4 regions of the Lentibacillus salinarum genome follow, and region 4 is predicted to be linked to each of the others. Evidence: riboswitches for the same ligand, from Rfam matches in the RefSeq annotation. Region 4 holds a riboswitch; each other region holds the start of a gene.
The links. A riboswitch is a leader RNA that binds a small molecule or an ion and turns the genes downstream of it on or off. The one in region 4 is predicted to bind S-adenosylmethionine.
Positions count from the first base shown of each region.

Region 1: linked by a shared signal. The riboswitch ahead of ACFQ4A_RS09090 (cyclase family protein) and the one ahead of ACFQ4A_RS17775 (PLP-dependent aspartate aminotransferase family protein) in region 4 are both predicted to bind S-adenosylmethionine.
Region 2: linked by a shared signal. The riboswitch ahead of ACFQ4A_RS09695 (YfcC family protein) and the one ahead of ACFQ4A_RS17775 (PLP-dependent aspartate aminotransferase family protein) in region 4 are both predicted to bind S-adenosylmethionine.
Region 3: linked by a shared signal. The riboswitch ahead of ACFQ4A_RS12435 (aminotransferase class I/II-fold pyridoxal phosphate-dependent enzyme) and the one ahead of ACFQ4A_RS17775 (PLP-dependent aspartate aminotransferase family protein) in region 4 are both predicted to bind S-adenosylmethionine.

Region 1 covers NZ_JBHTNH010000019.1:95,871-100,057, forward strand. Annotated here, with positions in the region: gene ACFQ4A_RS09085 (5-methyltetrahydropteroyltriglutamate--homocysteine S-methyltransferase) at 1-697, opposite strand, end outside; gene ACFQ4A_RS09090 (cyclase family protein) at 864-1,604, opposite strand; SAM riboswitch class I at 1,703-1,800, opposite strand; gene ACFQ4A_RS09095 (hypothetical protein) at 1,952-2,227, shown strand; gene ACFQ4A_RS09100 (DMT family transporter) at 2,175-3,107, shown strand; gene ACFQ4A_RS09105 (hypothetical protein) at 3,232-3,495, shown strand; gene ACFQ4A_RS09110 (aspartyl-phosphate phosphatase Spo0E family protein) at 3,537-3,725, opposite strand; gene ACFQ4A_RS09115 (NAD-dependent protein deacylase) at 4,107-4,187, opposite strand, start outside.
Region 2 covers NZ_JBHTNH010000020.1:90,303-94,489, forward strand. Annotated here, with positions in the region: gene ACFQ4A_RS09695 (YfcC family protein) at 1,135-2,544, opposite strand; SAM riboswitch class I at 2,822-2,935, opposite strand; gene ACFQ4A_RS09700 (DUF4372 domain-containing protein) at 3,226-3,720, shown strand; gene ACFQ4A_RS09705 (IS4 family transposase) at 3,683-4,187, shown strand, end outside.
Region 3 covers NZ_JBHTNH010000026.1:109,375-113,561, reverse strand. Annotated here, with positions in the region: gene ACFQ4A_RS12445 (ribonuclease H family protein) at 226-879, opposite strand; gene ACFQ4A_RS12440 (HAD family hydrolase) at 1,124-1,801, opposite strand; SAM riboswitch class I at 1,957-2,060, shown strand; gene ACFQ4A_RS12435 (aminotransferase class I/II-fold pyridoxal phosphate-dependent enzyme) at 2,149-3,261, shown strand; gene ACFQ4A_RS12430 (proline dehydrogenase family protein) at 3,354-4,187, opposite strand, start outside.
Region 4 covers NZ_JBHTNH010000058.1:48,225-52,411, reverse strand. Annotated here, with positions in the region: gene megL (methionine gamma-lyase) at 1-561, opposite strand, end outside; gene rarD (EamA family transporter RarD) at 872-1,774, shown strand; SAM riboswitch class I at 1,840-1,958, shown strand; gene ACFQ4A_RS17775 (PLP-dependent aspartate aminotransferase family protein) at 2,094-3,839, shown strand; gene ACFQ4A_RS17770 (SGNH/GDSL hydrolase family protein) at 4,055-4,187, shown strand, end outside.

The DNA.
Region 1 (4,187 bases), on a different contig from region 4:
CGTCCGGTTTATGGGCCAGACTTTCGTTCAGCACTCGGACGGCCAAATCAATCAAATAGTCGCGCTGCTCACCTGGATCTTCATTCCACGGCACACTGTCGGCTGCCAGCCCGGCGATGTAAACATCATCCAGCTGCAGGTAACGCAATCCGGCATCATAAAAAGCTTGAATGGCCTCCTGGTATGTTTTGATGATATCGTCTGCATACTTTTCCAGGTCCGGATAAATGTCAGGATTCCGGATGCCGTCATTAAAAAACATATTCGGGCTCGGAATGGCGAATTTAACCTCAGCTCGACCGTCAACAATGTCAATCAGATCCGTCACATCCTGCAAAAATGGATGGTCCGGGTTAAACGAAATGTCACCTGAGTTCCAGACATTGCGTTTTTCCGATTCCTCACCCTTAAACGCATAGCCTTGTTCCGGGACATAGCCTTCAAACCCGTTCAGATGTTCCATGAAGTCAAGATGGAAAAATGTGCGGCGGAACTCGCCATCGGTTACAGCCTGAAGACCCACTTCCAACTGTTTGTCGACAATACGTTTAATTTCGTCATTTTCCACTTCACGTAACTGTTCAGCAGAGATACTACCCTTCTTGAACGCTCGTCTTGTTTCGTGCAGCCGGTCAGGTCGCAGCAAGCTTCCGACCTGGTCTGCACGGAATGGTGCTTTTGTGGTTACTTTGGTCATTTTCATTCCCTCTTTCTATTATAGTTTGTTTAGGTTTTTGCTTATAAGATAAGATAGTATAAATTTTGGACGACGCTTTCAATACTAATTAGCTAACTCGGGATGTCTTCCAATCTGACATCTGACCGCTAGTATCTGAAAAGACGCATCAGCGTTTTTCTTACAGTTAAGGTAAAATGGCAAATGATCGTACCGGAAATCCGGTTGCACCTTTTGCTTTTGGTACGATATTAAATATTACGGCGCCTTTTGCCGGGACTTTATCAAGGTTCGTCATCACTTCCACCTGAAACGTATCCTGATCAAGCACGTAATATTCGGCTACAAGTGCGCCGTTTTTCTGGAAATTAATGGCTGAATCGGTATCAAATGTTTCGTGGCCGATAGCTTTGATGTGGCGCTGTTCGAATAAAAACTGCAATGCTTCAACGGACCAGCCTGGCACATGGCTATTCCCTTCATCGTCCTCGTTGTCAAAAGCTTCCTGATCCGGCCAGTTTTTGCTCCAGTCAGTCCTTAGTGCAACAAATGAACCTGGCTCAATGTCACCGTGCTCTTTTTCAAATGCCAGAACATCGTCCAAGTCAAGTGTAAAATCAGGGTTTTCGGCGGCTTCTTTTGATTTATCAATGACAACCAGCGGCAACACCAGTTCCTGCAGCTCCAGCTCATGCACATAACGCTTATCCCCAGGTACAAAATGAATGGGCGCATCAATATGTGTTCCATATTGTCCCGGGAAAGTGAATTGCTGGGCAAAGAACCCGTCATCATGATCGAATAACGTCTTGAACTCTGCCGGATCAAATGCGGAAAAATGAGGGGAGTCCGGCCCGAACGCATGCGTCAGGTCGATCCATTCTTTTTCCTTTAACACGTTGACTGCCTCAATTAATGTGTTACACATATTCCCCACCTCCCTTTAAATTTAACTGAATCAAAACGATTGTGAAACTAAAAAAGCCCCTTCTGATAAGAAGAGGCTTGGGTTCACATAGTTCACTCTTCTTATCTTTAGCGTCCAACGCTTTCTGGAATTAGCACAGTCACAGACCGATGCTGAGGCTTCGAAGGGCCAGTCCCTCCACCTCTCTAGATAAGAACGTTTTTTATTCAGTTATGATATTAATACATACAATACACCTGCTATGCTTGAATGTCAAGGAGGAATTTTCAAAACTTAGCGTCAAGTTTATCATGTTAAAAAGTTTATATGTTACCTGACTTCAAACGAAGGTGATAATAAACGACTAGATGCAGGAAGCTTGGGTGCAGTTGTTGTTCTTTTCTGTTAAATTGGAAGAAGCGTTTAAAAATTGGACTATCGGACAAAGTGGCCGGAATAGCTTGGGACTAAGTGAATTAGTAGCGGGGAATATCAGAGGAAACGGCCCTATTTTCAACTGGCTCTTTAAAACGCCTGAGTCATTAAATGCAGCTTTGGGATGGGTTGCTATCTTTTCAAGAGGAGGATTTCATGGTCAATGCTTATATCATGATGTTGTTCGTTGTTGTGTTTTATGCCGGTAACATTTTAACCGGAAGGGCGATTAATGAGCTCCCGCCGTTTACGATTGCGTTTTTCCGTTTGGTGGTCGCGTTTTTGGTGATGCTGCCATTTGGCCTTCGCAGTGCGTGGGCTTATCGGGATAAATTCAGGGAATATAAAAAGCCTTTTTTGCTTATGACACTGACAGGGATCACGTTTTTTAATACGTTCATATATGGTGCATTGCAGTTTACAACGTCCACAAACGTTTCGGTGCTGGAAACGGTTATTCCTGTCGCGACTGTCGGGTTGAGCGCGTTTCTTTTAAAAGAACGGCTCCGAAATAGCCAAATAGTCGGGGTTCTGTTATCGCTTTTCGGTGCTGTTTGGGTGGTGCTGGATGGCCGGATTTTTTCGATCGCCGGTATGAACTGGAATATCGGTGATAGTATTATGATCGGCGCCGTCGGATCATGGGCGGTCTATTCGATTTTGGTTAAACAATATATGTCCTTATTCCCGCAATTCGGGGCACTTTTTGTGATGAGCGGCATTTCCATTATCGTGCTTTTGCCGATTGTCGCGGTTGAATGGCTCGTTGCTGGCGTCCCATCGCTATTGATCGAGCCAGCGAACGTAGCGGGGATCGCTTATCTCGGTCTGTTTCCCTCGTTCATTGCTTTAATCTTTTATAACCGTGCTGTTGGCGTACTGGGTGCTTCACAAGCTTCGGTATTTCTGAACTTCCTGCCGATTGTGACGATGGTCGGGGCCTGGTTATGGCTGGACGAAGCGATCACGATGATGAAAGTGGCTGGTGCTCTGGCGGTTATTACTGGGGTCATGCTGACGACAGGAAACAGCGGAAAACGACAGAAGCATCTTTACGGGAAACAGCATCAGGAAAAAGCAATTGACTAGGGGGGTATCGCGCGCGGCCATAACGATTGTTTAGAGGGGCAAAATTTTTGATGCAACCGATCACTTATAATACCGGTGATTTGGGGCAAATTATTAACATGTCATACGTTATGGAGGTGAAATCATGCAATTGGATGGGCATATTATTTCCGGCGAGTTCGATGAATCTGCAAATGCGTTTTTGCTCCGGAAAGTGAAGCATCTTTCCACAGCGTCAATTCTTAATAAGAAGCAATTGCATGCCCTGACCGATTATCTACATAAACATAAACATGAGGATGATGGTCAGGTTCTGACATTATATGATCAAATTCTTGTTCGTTTAAACCAGGAAGAAGTTGAGCATTTTTTAAATGATCTTGATAAAGTCAAAACCTGGTATCATTAAATCATATCTGGTCGGAAGTCACGTCATTAAAAGGATCATGCTCATCCCGTCAGATCGTAACGTTTTCTGGTTTTATGCAAGTTCAGCAGGTTGTCCAGCTGCTGACTACACTTTATTGTTCTTTTATCCGTCAAGCCGTATTTCATCCCCAGGTTAATCATTTCTTTTCGTTTAAAGGAGATAGCCTTTTTTAAATTCTGTCGGGTTGGCTCTGGTTCCAAAATATGCATTGCGATCAATCTTCCTTTCGAACTATGTAAAGATTTAGGACGTTTGGCTCAAAACGCACAAAACCTATTATGGCACGCCTGAAATAAAATGCAACCATTTCTGCAAACAAAGTCAAAACATTACAAAATACGACATATGATCAGATGATGAAGCGGTTAACCAGACACGAATCATCATGACATGCCGGATTTCCAGCAGACAATTAGACAATAACGCCCTTCAGCAAGTGCTGCAAAATTTGCTTGTCGATATGGATTTGACCATGGGGCTCACTGGCCAAAAATCAGTTGCAGAACGTGACCGGTCCATGCTTCAAAGAGCAACCTGAGTATAAAAATGTGTGGCAGCGATGCTTTTAGTGGTGGACTGCCGTATTGTCATCAGTGATTCCATTCTTCTAAAACCGCACCGATATCTCGTCCGTGAATGACCTGGTCTGCATACATATCGAGCTCGGTTGG
Region 2 (4,187 bases), on a different contig from region 4:
TTACATAAGACGGCAACTGTTGAGATTATAAAGATTGTATGCTCTTTGGACCCAATCTGGATCATGCCAGCGTAAGGTAAGCCGAGGCCAACCAATAATTTTGGGCTCGGCTTTTTTATGTGCTTCGATTATATGCGTCAGCGAATCAGAACAATTAAAAAGGCCAACATCCTCTGTGAATTGATTGGAAACGCTTGCTGACCTAATCTTATCAGTATTAATATGTTTGTTCATCCTCCTCTGAATTTCTCTAGCTTGTTTTATTTTTTTCTCATTTCAATCATGTTAGGCTGATCAACCGTACTTTTATCATGTGCTCAGTTAATAAATTGTTCACGCTCTTTTTCATCGTCAAATTTAATATCCATAGGAGTAACGTCTGCTACTTTTGGCATTTTTATTCGTCCCCCTTCGCAGCATAAACTCACCTCCATTAGAGTCTATGCTTAATTCTAGTTTAATTATACCTACATTTACCCTTTTTTCAATCATTCATGTTGAGGGAGTCAAGTTTTTGCAATAAGTTTCTCCCAACCTTTGTAATCGCAATCCCTATCCGACATCATTCACAAGCACTGATTCCTTACATCATCCGGATGAATCTTCTTTTCTTCCAATTCAATTAATGCGATAACTTCCAGCAAAGCATAGGCGGCATCTTTTCTGGTATATGCCTAGTTACCTTACCCACTCACTTAATTCAACTCCTTAATTCGTTATAACGGACATGGTTTAGAATTTTCCTCTATCCATGCCCGTTTTAATTTCTCTTATGATTTCAGCGAACGCAAAGACTTAAACTCCTATGCCGTTTCCCGGAAAATAAGACTCTTGAGATGACCGGATTCCTCATCATCTTTATTTAAATCTTCAATAACAGCCGATAATTCCACACGTACCCACCATTGCAGCGAAAAATTCGGGTGGAGCTGCGGAACCCTAAGGTCAATTCATCCCCGCGGTTTAACAAAGCGTGAACAGCTTGTACATATATGCCAGGGACATAACCAAGCTGCAGACCATCTTGCGTTTTTATGCTAATAGCAAAAAGATCCACCTCATTGTCATGATCCAACTCTGCTATTAGTCGATCTCCTATATGGACAATGTCAGTCCAGTTATCAGGAACGTTACTTAAATTGGTCCTCCCCAATTAATTAAGACACTAATGATTAAGGCGACCCAAGATATACAGATTGCTGTCATGACGAACGGAAAAATATACCGAATCCATCTTCCATAAGGCACCCTACATAATCCAAGCATTGCCATTAACCCACCTAATGTAGGTGAAAATATATTTGTAAGACCATCACCAATTTGGAACGCTAAAATTGTCGTTTGCCGTGTAATGTCTAACATATCACCAACAGGAACCATAATGGGTAACGTCACGGCTGCTTGACCACTGCCACTTGGAATCAAAATATTAATAATCGACTGGGATATTGTCATGAATACAGCAGCCAGCGTTGTTGGTAAATGTTCTAGTACCGAGACAAGACCATGAGCAACGGTATCGCTGATATTTCCATGGTTCATCACGACTTGAGTGGCCATGGCAACACCAATCAGAATAGCTGCTAATGCACTCGGTTCAAGTGCTTTCGCAAATACATGAGCGATTTGACTAGCATTCATTCTTGCAATAATCCCACAGACAATGCCTATCATAAGGTATATCGCGGCAACTTCATTGATATACCAACCTTGTGTAAAAATGCCAAATAGCATAACAATAATCCCTGCGATAAACACAAGTAACATGGCAATATCCTTTTTTCTCATGTGATAGGAACCAAGTGGTTTACTAAGTGTCATGTCTGAGGTATCAATGTCATAAGCAAGGCTTTTATCCCGGTTCCTTAAAATCTTTTTAAAATATCTAACGTTAAAATAAGCTAATACAGATAACGTAACAACCACTAAGATACTTCTAAAAAGCCATCCTGAGAAAAGTTGCATTTCCGCTATCCTATGCCCGACACCTACCGTATAAGGATTGAACGGAGAAAGGCCAAATCCTACTAGCACACCGCCTATGGCAATACCCGCACCGAGCATGGCATCTCCACCTATTGCAACACTTAATAAAACTGCAATTGGAACAAGCGCGATATTATTTTCAAGGCCAATAAATATCCCGAAAAATCCGTAAACAAATGTCATAATAACATCAACAAGAAAACGCCTTTTAATACCAACTTTACGAACGAATGTCCCAACTGTATTTTCAAGCATCCCCGTTTTTTCTAACAGTCCAAACATCATGGCCGCGGCAAATGTGACAAAGACGATATCTGACATTTCTTGAAACCCTTCAGGAATCGCAGTAAATAAATCCATAATGCCTACAGGACTGTTCTCTATGTATTCAAATGACCCAGGAATGGTTCGAGTTGTATCATTAACGGTTTCCCTTTCATAAGATCCAGCCGGAATAATATACGTCAAAATAGCTGCGGCAACAACAATATAAAATAATAATGCCAATGGATGTGGAATGCGATCCAGCCATTTTTTACGTTTCTTTTCATTCTGCATCGTTAGTCTCCCTTGATGTTAAGTTTAATCAATACGTCTATTGCTTAATAGTAATGCCTGTTCTTATATGTGCCATTGAATACAGACTCATTTCGCCCGCAACAAATAACGTCCTTCAGCTCATATTGCCGCTATTTCTGAAAGGTTTTGAAATATTGCTTTGATTTTTATTCTGTATCATTGATGTTATCCTCCTTGTCGTTTAGCTGGCCTCATAAATTTATAAATCGATACAAAAATAGCCTCTTTCAATGGGAAAGAGGCTAAACATCTATTCGCCTTATCTCCCAGAATAAAAAACTAGTTATTCTGCAGGAATTGGCACCTTTCCTTCTCATAAGGAGGTTGCCGGACGTCATCGGGCCTGTCCCTCAATCACTCTTGATAAGCATAAATTAAAAAATATGAAGTTACATTAATGTTGAAACGATTATATATTTGGAAGACTTTTTTGTCAACGATTTTTGTCGGGTAGTCAGCTATGAAGAGTAAATTTCTTTATTAAACCGTTTATTATCAGTAGCGTTGCATAAATATTATCTAAATTTGTCAAGCATTCCCCTACAATGAACTAAATCAATAATATTGGGAATTGTGCAAATTAAGGCTTTAAAATCCATAAAAAAGCCTTATAATGGGAACAGGTAGCTCTGTCCAAATCCCATTATAAGGAGACAACTTATGGACAAGTATACCACAAAATCCACAATTAATAAATTATTCGAGGTTCTTGATGAACAGAAATTCTTAAATGTGATCAACGTTTCGAACATTGACCACTACATAAAGAAGCTGGCAGCCTACAAATTTCTGGAACTGTTGATTATTGCACAGTTAAATGAGGCTGAAAGTTTAAGAGATCTTTCAAAACAACTCAAGGATAATCAGGGCGTTCAACAGGCGATTGAAATGGATACCATCAGCACTTCGCAGCTTTCCCGGAAACAGTGCGATCTTCCACCGTTCGAAAAGGTATTTAGACACTTGGTGTTTGAAGTACAGGCGCAAATGAAAAATAAATCTATTGTACGCGACATTGGGAAACTGCTGGTCATTGATTCATCCACTGTGTCGATGAGTTTAAGCCAGTATCCCCTGGGCGACGTTTCGAAAAACAAAATCAGGCGTGCGGCTGCACATGCGCGTAGTCATCACAAAAGATATAACCATGCCTGATAAAGCTGTTATGCTGCCTGCCAAACACGCGGATCGCACTCAAATGAATGAATTAGTCGATATCGATTCAGACGCCATCCATTTGTTTGACCGGGGCTATAATGATTACAAACAATTTGATGAACTCTGCTGGAAAAACGTCCGTTTCATCACAAGAATCAAGAAAAACGCAAAAATCGAAGTTGTCTCGGAACAGGAACCGGACACGGAACATAACATTTTTCTTGATCAGAAGGTGTATTTGGACAATGCGCAAAATAGAACGAAAATGGACTATCCATTGCGTCTCATTAAAACGAAAGACAGCGAGGGCAATGTGGTCATCATTATCACCAATTGTTTCGATTTAACGGCTAAGGAAATTGGTGATCTATACCGCTATCGTTGGAAAATCGAGACGTTCTTTAAGTGGGTGAAACAGCACTTAAAAGTCAAAACATTCTATGGCAAAAGTGAAAATGCCGTCT
Region 3 (4,187 bases), on a different contig from region 4:
AATGGCATTGTGTCAATGTGCCGGACCCGGACAATGATGACAAGACTGTTAAGCAATTTTTGGCCTATCGCGCGAAATCATTGGTGCCCACGCGCGATTTGCATGCGTTACCGTGCGAAAATGATGGGATGTTGCGCGAAATGACAGAACTGCCGCGCGAATCGCGATTTATGGTATCTGCAGCACGAAACGTCGTTCCAAATCCACGACAGCAAACCACGGGTGTTACACCTCACGCGTACTTGTAACGTCAACACCTTTTAAAGCTTGCGACGCCAGCCGGTCTGCTTCCTGATTATGTTTTCGTGAAATAGCCACATATTCCGGGTCAATGCCTGCCTGATCAAGTTCATCTTCAATCCGGTCAGCCCACTGATTCAATACCTGTTCATAACACGGCCATTCACCTTTTAACTGGTTAATCACCACCTGAGAATCACCGGAAAAGGTAACCGCTTGATGATGGACTTCAAGCAGCAGTAACTCCTGGATGGCCAGATGCAGTGCCGCATATTCCGCTTCATTATTGGTCTCCAGCTCCTCGACCAGCGCGTTTTTGCGCAGGCGCCACGACTTACCGTTCTGTTCATAATATATGACACAGCCCAGTCCGGACCTTTTCGTTTCCCGATCAAAGCCGCCATCAAAATAAACCGTCACCTCATGAGGTTCAGTTTGAATGACTTCCATTTGTTTCTTCAGTTCTTTCATTGTCCAGTTGCTATCATATTTATCAATAAATCTCAGTTGCTTCGCACGGCCGGTTTTCTCCAGATCTTCGGCCAACAAAAGCGCTTTAGCAGCTGGCATCTCGTCCGACCAAAAAACGGTTTCTGTTCCTTTAGGTGTTGTGTAGGTTAATACAACTCTAACATCCATGGCAGACTTCACCTTTGTGGATATGGTATGGTTTGGTTTGTCTTAGACAGTGTTCCCGCAAATGGCAGGGACTATTTAGTAATCTCTCTCATTTTCACATTTATAGCCGCCATTTTAATGGCCAAAAACACCCTTATGGCAGGAATTTTCCTCAAATCAAGAAAATTCCTGCCTCATTAACACGTATTGATGCTTCATCTGAAAGCGTCCTTTGTTTCTATCCATTAACCAAAATCAGCTATTTTCACCCAAACACCGGCCAGCCCTGTTGCACAGCGATTTTCTTCATCCCATCATCCGGGTTAACGACAATCGGATGCTTGACGAATTGAAACAATGGCACATCACTCTCACTGTCGGCATATGCCCACGTTTCACCCGCTTCTTCTTCGGTCAGGTTGCCGAGCCGCATCTGCTGGTTGATCCAAGCCTGAACATGGTTTACTTTTTCATCACCGTTAATAATCGAGCCGATGTTACCGGTACATACCCCATTTTCGTCAAACGCCAATTCGGTGCTGATAATATGGACATCCAGCGCCAACTCTTGTGTAAAGGCTTTTAAAAATGGCTGCAGTGCACCGGACAGAACAATGATGTGATCGCCCTGCCGTTCATGATCGCGGATTTTATGTATCAAATCGTGATGGGCGTCCTGCTTGCCAATATCAACCAATCGGTGGAAAAATGTATCAAGTTCTGCTTCAGCCATGCCTTTAAATGACCGCGCAAATGCACTGAAAAACGCAAGTCTGAACGCATTTTTACCTTTGACCACACCGGCCGCCGCTGCCTTAACAACTCCGCTAGCGACAACAGTCCACTGCTTTAAGCCAAACGATTGATTGGCCGTCTGGAACATAACTTTAAACGAATTACCTTGATAGAGGGTTCCATCAAAATCTACGGTTACAACGCCCATGCAAATCACCTCAATATCCATTTTAAGCCAGTCCATAGCAAATGTAAATATTCAAAAAGTTTTCATGAACCAGTTACTACCCTTAAAAATATTTGACAGAAATGAATATCCGCTGTAAATTAATAATTATTATCCAATTTCATAAAAAAACGATATTCTTATCCAGAGAGGTGGAGGGACTGGCCCCACGAAACCTCGGCAACAGACTTATCACAGTACTGTGCCAATTCCAGTAAGCGTCAGGCTTAGAAGATAAGGAGATGATGGTTTATATGATGATACCCTCTTCTTATCTAGGAGAGGGTATTAATTTTGAAAACAATAAATCTTCCAGAGGAGCGATACATATGTCTCATCATCCATTCGAACAAGACACCACGTTTGCCCAAATCGGCAACCATAAAACGGAACCATTAAAAGCTGTCAGCACACCGATCTATTTATCGACTTCCTACCGGCATGAAAAGATCGGTCACGGGAATGGCTATGACTATACACGGACCGGTAATCCAACCCGGGATGTCCTTGAAGATGCCATGGCACGAAGCGAACATGGTGACCGGGCATTTGCTACCAGCTCTGGGATGAGTGCCATTCAACTTGTCTTTTCCCTGCTTGCTGCTGGGGATCATATCGTGACTTGCCGGGATGTATATGGCGGATCCTACCGCTATTTTGCCATGCTTGAGGAAAAACAGGGATTCCAATTTTCGTATTGGAACGGTCAGGATGCAGATAAGCTGGCTGACTATATCCAGGACAACACAAAAGCGATCTTTATCGAAACACCGACGAACCCGCTCATGACGAACATCGATATGGCGGCTGTTTCGCGCATTGCCAAGGAGCATAACTTGCTTTTCATCGTGGATAATACGGTTTACACCCCTTTTCTCCAGCAGCCGATCAACGAAGGTGCGGATATCGTCATCCACAGTGCCACCAAGTATTTAGCGGGACACAATGATGTACTGGCCGGTGCGGTCGTGGCTAAAGGCAATAAATTGTGTGAAGAACTGGCTTATATCCACAATTCAACAGGGTCAACGCTTGCCCCATTTGACTGCTGGCTTCTGATGCGCGGCATGAAAACACTGCCGCTCCGCATGCGCCAGCACGAATATAATGCCAAATGCGTCAAGGCATTTCTTGAATCCCAACCACTTGTGAACCAGGTGCTGTATCCGGGGAAAGGCGGCATGCTGAGTTTTTACTTGAACGATGAAACGTATGTCGAGCCGTTTCTCAAGGCTTTGAACCTGTTCACTTTTGCGGAAAGTCTTGGCGGTGTGGAAAGTCTAATCACCTATCCGGCCACCCAGACACATGCTGATATTCCGGAGGCGGTACGTCATTCCTATGGCCTCACCAATGAATTGATCAGACTGTCCGTCGGAATTGAGCATGCAGATGATTTAATTCTGGATCTTGAGCATGGGTTGGCGGCCGTGGCGAAATAAGGTAGATCAAAAAAGCGTTCCCGGCAACGCTTGGGCATTGGGAACGCTTTTTTGTTTCGTTATAGGATGTTTGACCCTGCCATGTTTCGTTTTCAGTCATTCGTTTTCTTATTACGATTTACTTTAAGACGCCAGAAAGCGAGCGCGGAAATGACAGCTGCGCCACTGACAACCGGGCCTTTTTTCAACTTGTTATCTTCAGTATAAAACACGTCTTTCACGATTAAATTCATGTTCTGCGGACGTTCGGCAAGCCGGCGCATGAAGTAGCCGAACCAGTCATCGCCGAACGGAATATACGTGCAGAAATGATATCCTTCATTTGCAAGTTTTTGCTGAAGGTCATTGCGGAAACCATAAAGCATCTGGAATTCAAACTGGTCGTTATCAAGATGATTTTCCGCCACAAACGCTTTCAATTCATCGATAATATGGTGATCATGGGTGGCAATCGACGTGAACGCACTGCCCAACAGCCGCTGTTTCGCCAGCGTCACAAAGTTACGGTCGATAGCCTGCTTATCCGGATAGGCCACCTCGGCACTTTCCTTGTATGCGCCTTTCACAAGCCGGATCCGCACATCCTGCAAATCCTGCAGATCATCTTCTGCCCGGAAGAGATATGACTGGATAACCGTTCCAACATTGTCATAATCCCGACGGAGCACGCTCAGAATGTCTAACGTCTGCTCATAATGGGCATAATCTTCCATATCAATGTTGACGAAAATACCATATTTGTTCGCAGCGTCAAGAACCTCCCTTATATTCACCATGCAATAATTCTGGTCGATATCCATTCCCAGCTGGGTTAATTTGACCGATAAGTGGCAATCGACATTTTCCTGGTGAATCGCTTCTAAAAGCGTGATAATTTTATCTTTGGCCTGACTGGCTTCTGTTTTATCGGAAACAAACTCGCCCAA
Region 4 (4,187 bases):
AAACGTATTGTCGACAACGACCGGAATATCATGCTCGTGTGCGACCTCCGCCACCATCTCCAAGTCAATCAGTTTCATCGTCGGATTGATCGGCGTTTCGACGTAAATGCAAGCCGTTTCCGGTCTGATTAATGTGCGCAGCTCCTCCTTTGTTGCCATCATGGAAAAATCATGCGTTATCTGGTATTTATCCTGCATCATGCTCAATAAGCCAAATGTGCAGCCATACAGACCCGTGGAACAGACGATATGGTCATTGGCTTTCGTTAGGGCCACTAGAATGGCCGAAACCGCTGCCATGCCCGAGGCAAAGGCCAGTCCGCGCTCGGCATTTTCCAAAGCTGCCATCTTTTCTTCCAGAACCCTGACAGTGGGATTGCCGAGCCTTGAATACATGTAACCGTCTTCCTCACCGGCAAACCGCCGCTCCCCCTGCTCCGCTGTTTCAAACGTGAATGTTGATGTCTGGAAAAGCGGTGTGGTAAGACTTCCCAGCATGTCATCCGGATTATAGCCATCATGGATAACCGATGTGTCAACCTGCTTATGCTTCTCCGTCATGAATAAACCCCCTTGGAATAAATGTCTATAAAGCTATCTTATGGGATTTCCCTTCATTTTGAAAGCATTTTTAATAAACTATAAGTCTGACAGATTGCTATTTTGCAACATAAATTTTAAAATTAGGATATTTACATAATGCCGTATGACTTGAGGCTGGATGTCGCTTATGTTTGGGGTGGTACCGCACGCGTTAAGGTGGCTTCTTCACAAACTGTAGCCATGCTCGCACGATTTGCTAGCCACTCCTCGCCGTATGTCCAGCGACTCACATGTCCAATCGCAACCATGACAAAAGGGGGTATCCAGCATGAACCAGGAAAGTAAAACAGGCATTTTGTATGCAGTAGGTGCCTATTTATTGTGGGGCTTTTTGCCAATCTATTGGAAGCTGCTTGATGATATTGCGCCTGGTGAAATCCTCGCACACCGTATTCTTTGGTCGTTCATCTTTATGGTTGTCATCGTGCTGTCGGTGCGCAAGTGGCGCCCGTTCATGCAGGAATGCCGGCTTATTTTCAAGGATAAAAAGAAGTTGAGCGGTATAACGCTGGCATCGATCGTGATCAGCTTAAACTGGCTGACCTTTATTTGGGCCGTGAATAACGACCATGTTATCCAGTCCAGTCTTGGCTATTACATCAATCCGCTTGTCAGTATTCTATTAGGAATGATCGTGTTAAACGAAACATTGACAAAGCGGCAACTGCTTTCATTTATTCTGGCAGGCATCGGGGTGATCAATCTCACCATCAGTTATGGTGTTTTTCCATGGGTATCACTGTTGCTGGCTTTCTCGTTCGGCCTTTATGGCTTATTGAAAAAAACGGTCGATATCAGTCCCATGTTCGGCCTGACCATCGAAACAATGATTGTCACACCAGCCGCGCTGATTTACCTGCTAATTGTGCCGGACAGTTCCATTGCAGCAGATGTTATGCTATCCGGTATGGGACTATTATTAATCGGCGCCGGGATTGCCACCGCTGTTCCGCTTCTCTTGTTTGCCAGCGGTGCCAAAAAGATTCCATTATCGATGGTCGGCTTTTTGCAGTATATTGCGCCGACCATCATGCTACTTCTCGGTGTGTTTGCCTATGGTGAAACCTTTTCCGCCGCGCACCTGATATCATTTGGTTTTATCTGGATTGCTTTAGTGATTTATATGGCATCTGCCCACCCGGTACCGGCCCGCCGCAAGCAAAAAAATTAAGAAAACAACTTGACGGACGGTGTGCATTCATTATATAATGTTCATTAAATTAATAAAATTAGCATCTCTTATTAAGAGCGGTGGAGGGATTAGGCCCTGTGAAGCCCGGCAACCATCAAGGCTGATTAACGTGTCTTGAAAGGTGCTACATCCTACAGGTCACGCTAGATCTGGAAAATAAGAGGAGGACCGGTGACAGCAATAGCCCTCTTCTCTTACTGAAGGGGGTTTTTCGTTTCGCCTCTTCGTCAGACGATTAAGACAGCACTTTTTTATAGCGCGTCACATGATTATCATAAACCTTAAGGAGGCAATCATTATGGCAAACTTTAACCTGCAAAGCCAGGAAACACAACTGCTACACGGTGGACAGGAACCCGACCCGGCGACAGGATCGCGTGCGGTTCCCATCTATCAAACAACGTCTTATGTTTTCGAGGATACGGAACATGCGCAAAACTTGTTTGGACTGACAGAGGAAGGCAATATCTACAGCCGTATTATGAACCCGACGCTTGACGCATTTGAGAAGCGGATGGCCCTACTAGAGGATGGTGTAGCGGCTGTTGCCACATCATCCGGTATGGCTGCGATTTCGCTCACGATTTTAAATCTGGCCGGCAGCGGTGACGAAATTATTGCTGACAGCAACTTGTATGGCGGCACGTACAATCTATTTGCCAACACATTGCCGCGGTATGGGATCGATGTCAAGCTTGTCGATGGGACAGACCTTGAAGCAATCGAAAACGCCATTACCGATAAAACGAAAGCGATATTTGGTGAAGTTATTACCAATCCAAGCCTGAACGTACTGGATTTGGAAGCCCTTGCTGGGATTGCACACCATCATGACATCCCACTCATCATCGACAATACATTTGCCACGCCATATGGGACGAAGCCGCTCGCTTGGGGTGCGGATATTGTTGTTCATTCGGCAACCAAATGGATCGGCGGCCATGGTACAGCGATTGCAGGTGTCGTCGTTGACGGTGGACGCTTCAATTGGGGCAATGGCAAATTCCCGGAATTCACCGAACCGGATAACAGCTATAACGGCCTGCGCTATGTCGACGTTGGCCCGGCAGCCTTCGCGACGAAACTGCGTGTCCAGCTGCTGCGCGACATTGGTGCCTGCCTGAGCCCGCAAAATGCGTTTCTCCTGCTGCAGGGTCTGGAGACATTGCATCTGAGAGTCGAGCGCCACAACCAAAATGCCGCTGTCGTTGCTGATTATTTGACCAATCATCCGGCCGTGGAGTGGGTGAATTATCCGGGGTTGCCGGCGCATCCATCGCACCAGCTGGCGAACAAATACTTACAAAAAGGCTATGGCTCAATCATCACATTTGGCATCAAAGGCGGACGGGAAGCCGGCCGGCAATTGATCGACAATATTACCCTCTGGTCACATGTTGCCAATGTGGGCGATGCGAAGTCGCTGATCATCCATCCGGCATCCACAACCCACCAGCAATTGGGAGCGGAGGATTTGGAAAAAAGCGGTGTGACGGAAGAATTGGTCCGCCTCTCAGTCGGTCTCGAAGCAACGAACGATACGCTGGCTGATCTGGATCAGGCGATTGCCACAGCAACCGGTGCAGCGCCGATCATCCAGCTGAGCGAAGAAGACGCGATCCAATGGCTGCTGGCATCGCCGTTTGACCGGAGCAACGGTGGAATCCGGCAAAAAGCACTCGCAGTCCTAGGACATAATGCAGGGGATACGGCATTTGATAAGCACATCAGACAACTGGCGCAGCTCGGTTTCCAAATTGCCCCAATCGGCGGAGAGGACAAAACGGCATTTGACCAGTTAAGCGATGTGCCGTTCCAGATAGATGCTGTTCTGACCAATCAGCCGACACTTCCACCGGAAACGGTTGAGCAAGCGATCAACCAGGAGGCAGCCATTCTTTGGGTCGAACAGCCGACCAGTAACGATCAGACACTGGAAAAAGCCCAGACAGCCGGTCTCACGGTCATTTCCGGCAAAAAGGCCTATGAAGAAGCCGTCCGCATCCGGCAAAACGGCACCCGGAAAGAGGCGATCCACAGCTAAACTGCCGGTCCGGATAGAAAAATATCGTTGCCGGTCGTGGCCCTTTTATAAAATTCGTCTTCACCCGAGGACGAATTTTTTATGTTTGCACGGTTTTTTTATGGGGGATGAGTCAAGCATGAACATGATATAATAAAACTATACGACAATAACTGATTACATATTGACGATAAACATGTTACATCAGATGAAAATTGACTACAGGTGTGAAGACCATGAAGAAAAACGACGTACTCACTATATTAGGTGTCCTGTTCATCGGCATCGCTCCTTTTCTCATTTTTTCTCAGCCGGAAAGCCCGGCTAAAGAAACGGTCAATCAGGCTGCCCAGCAAAACGAGGACAAAG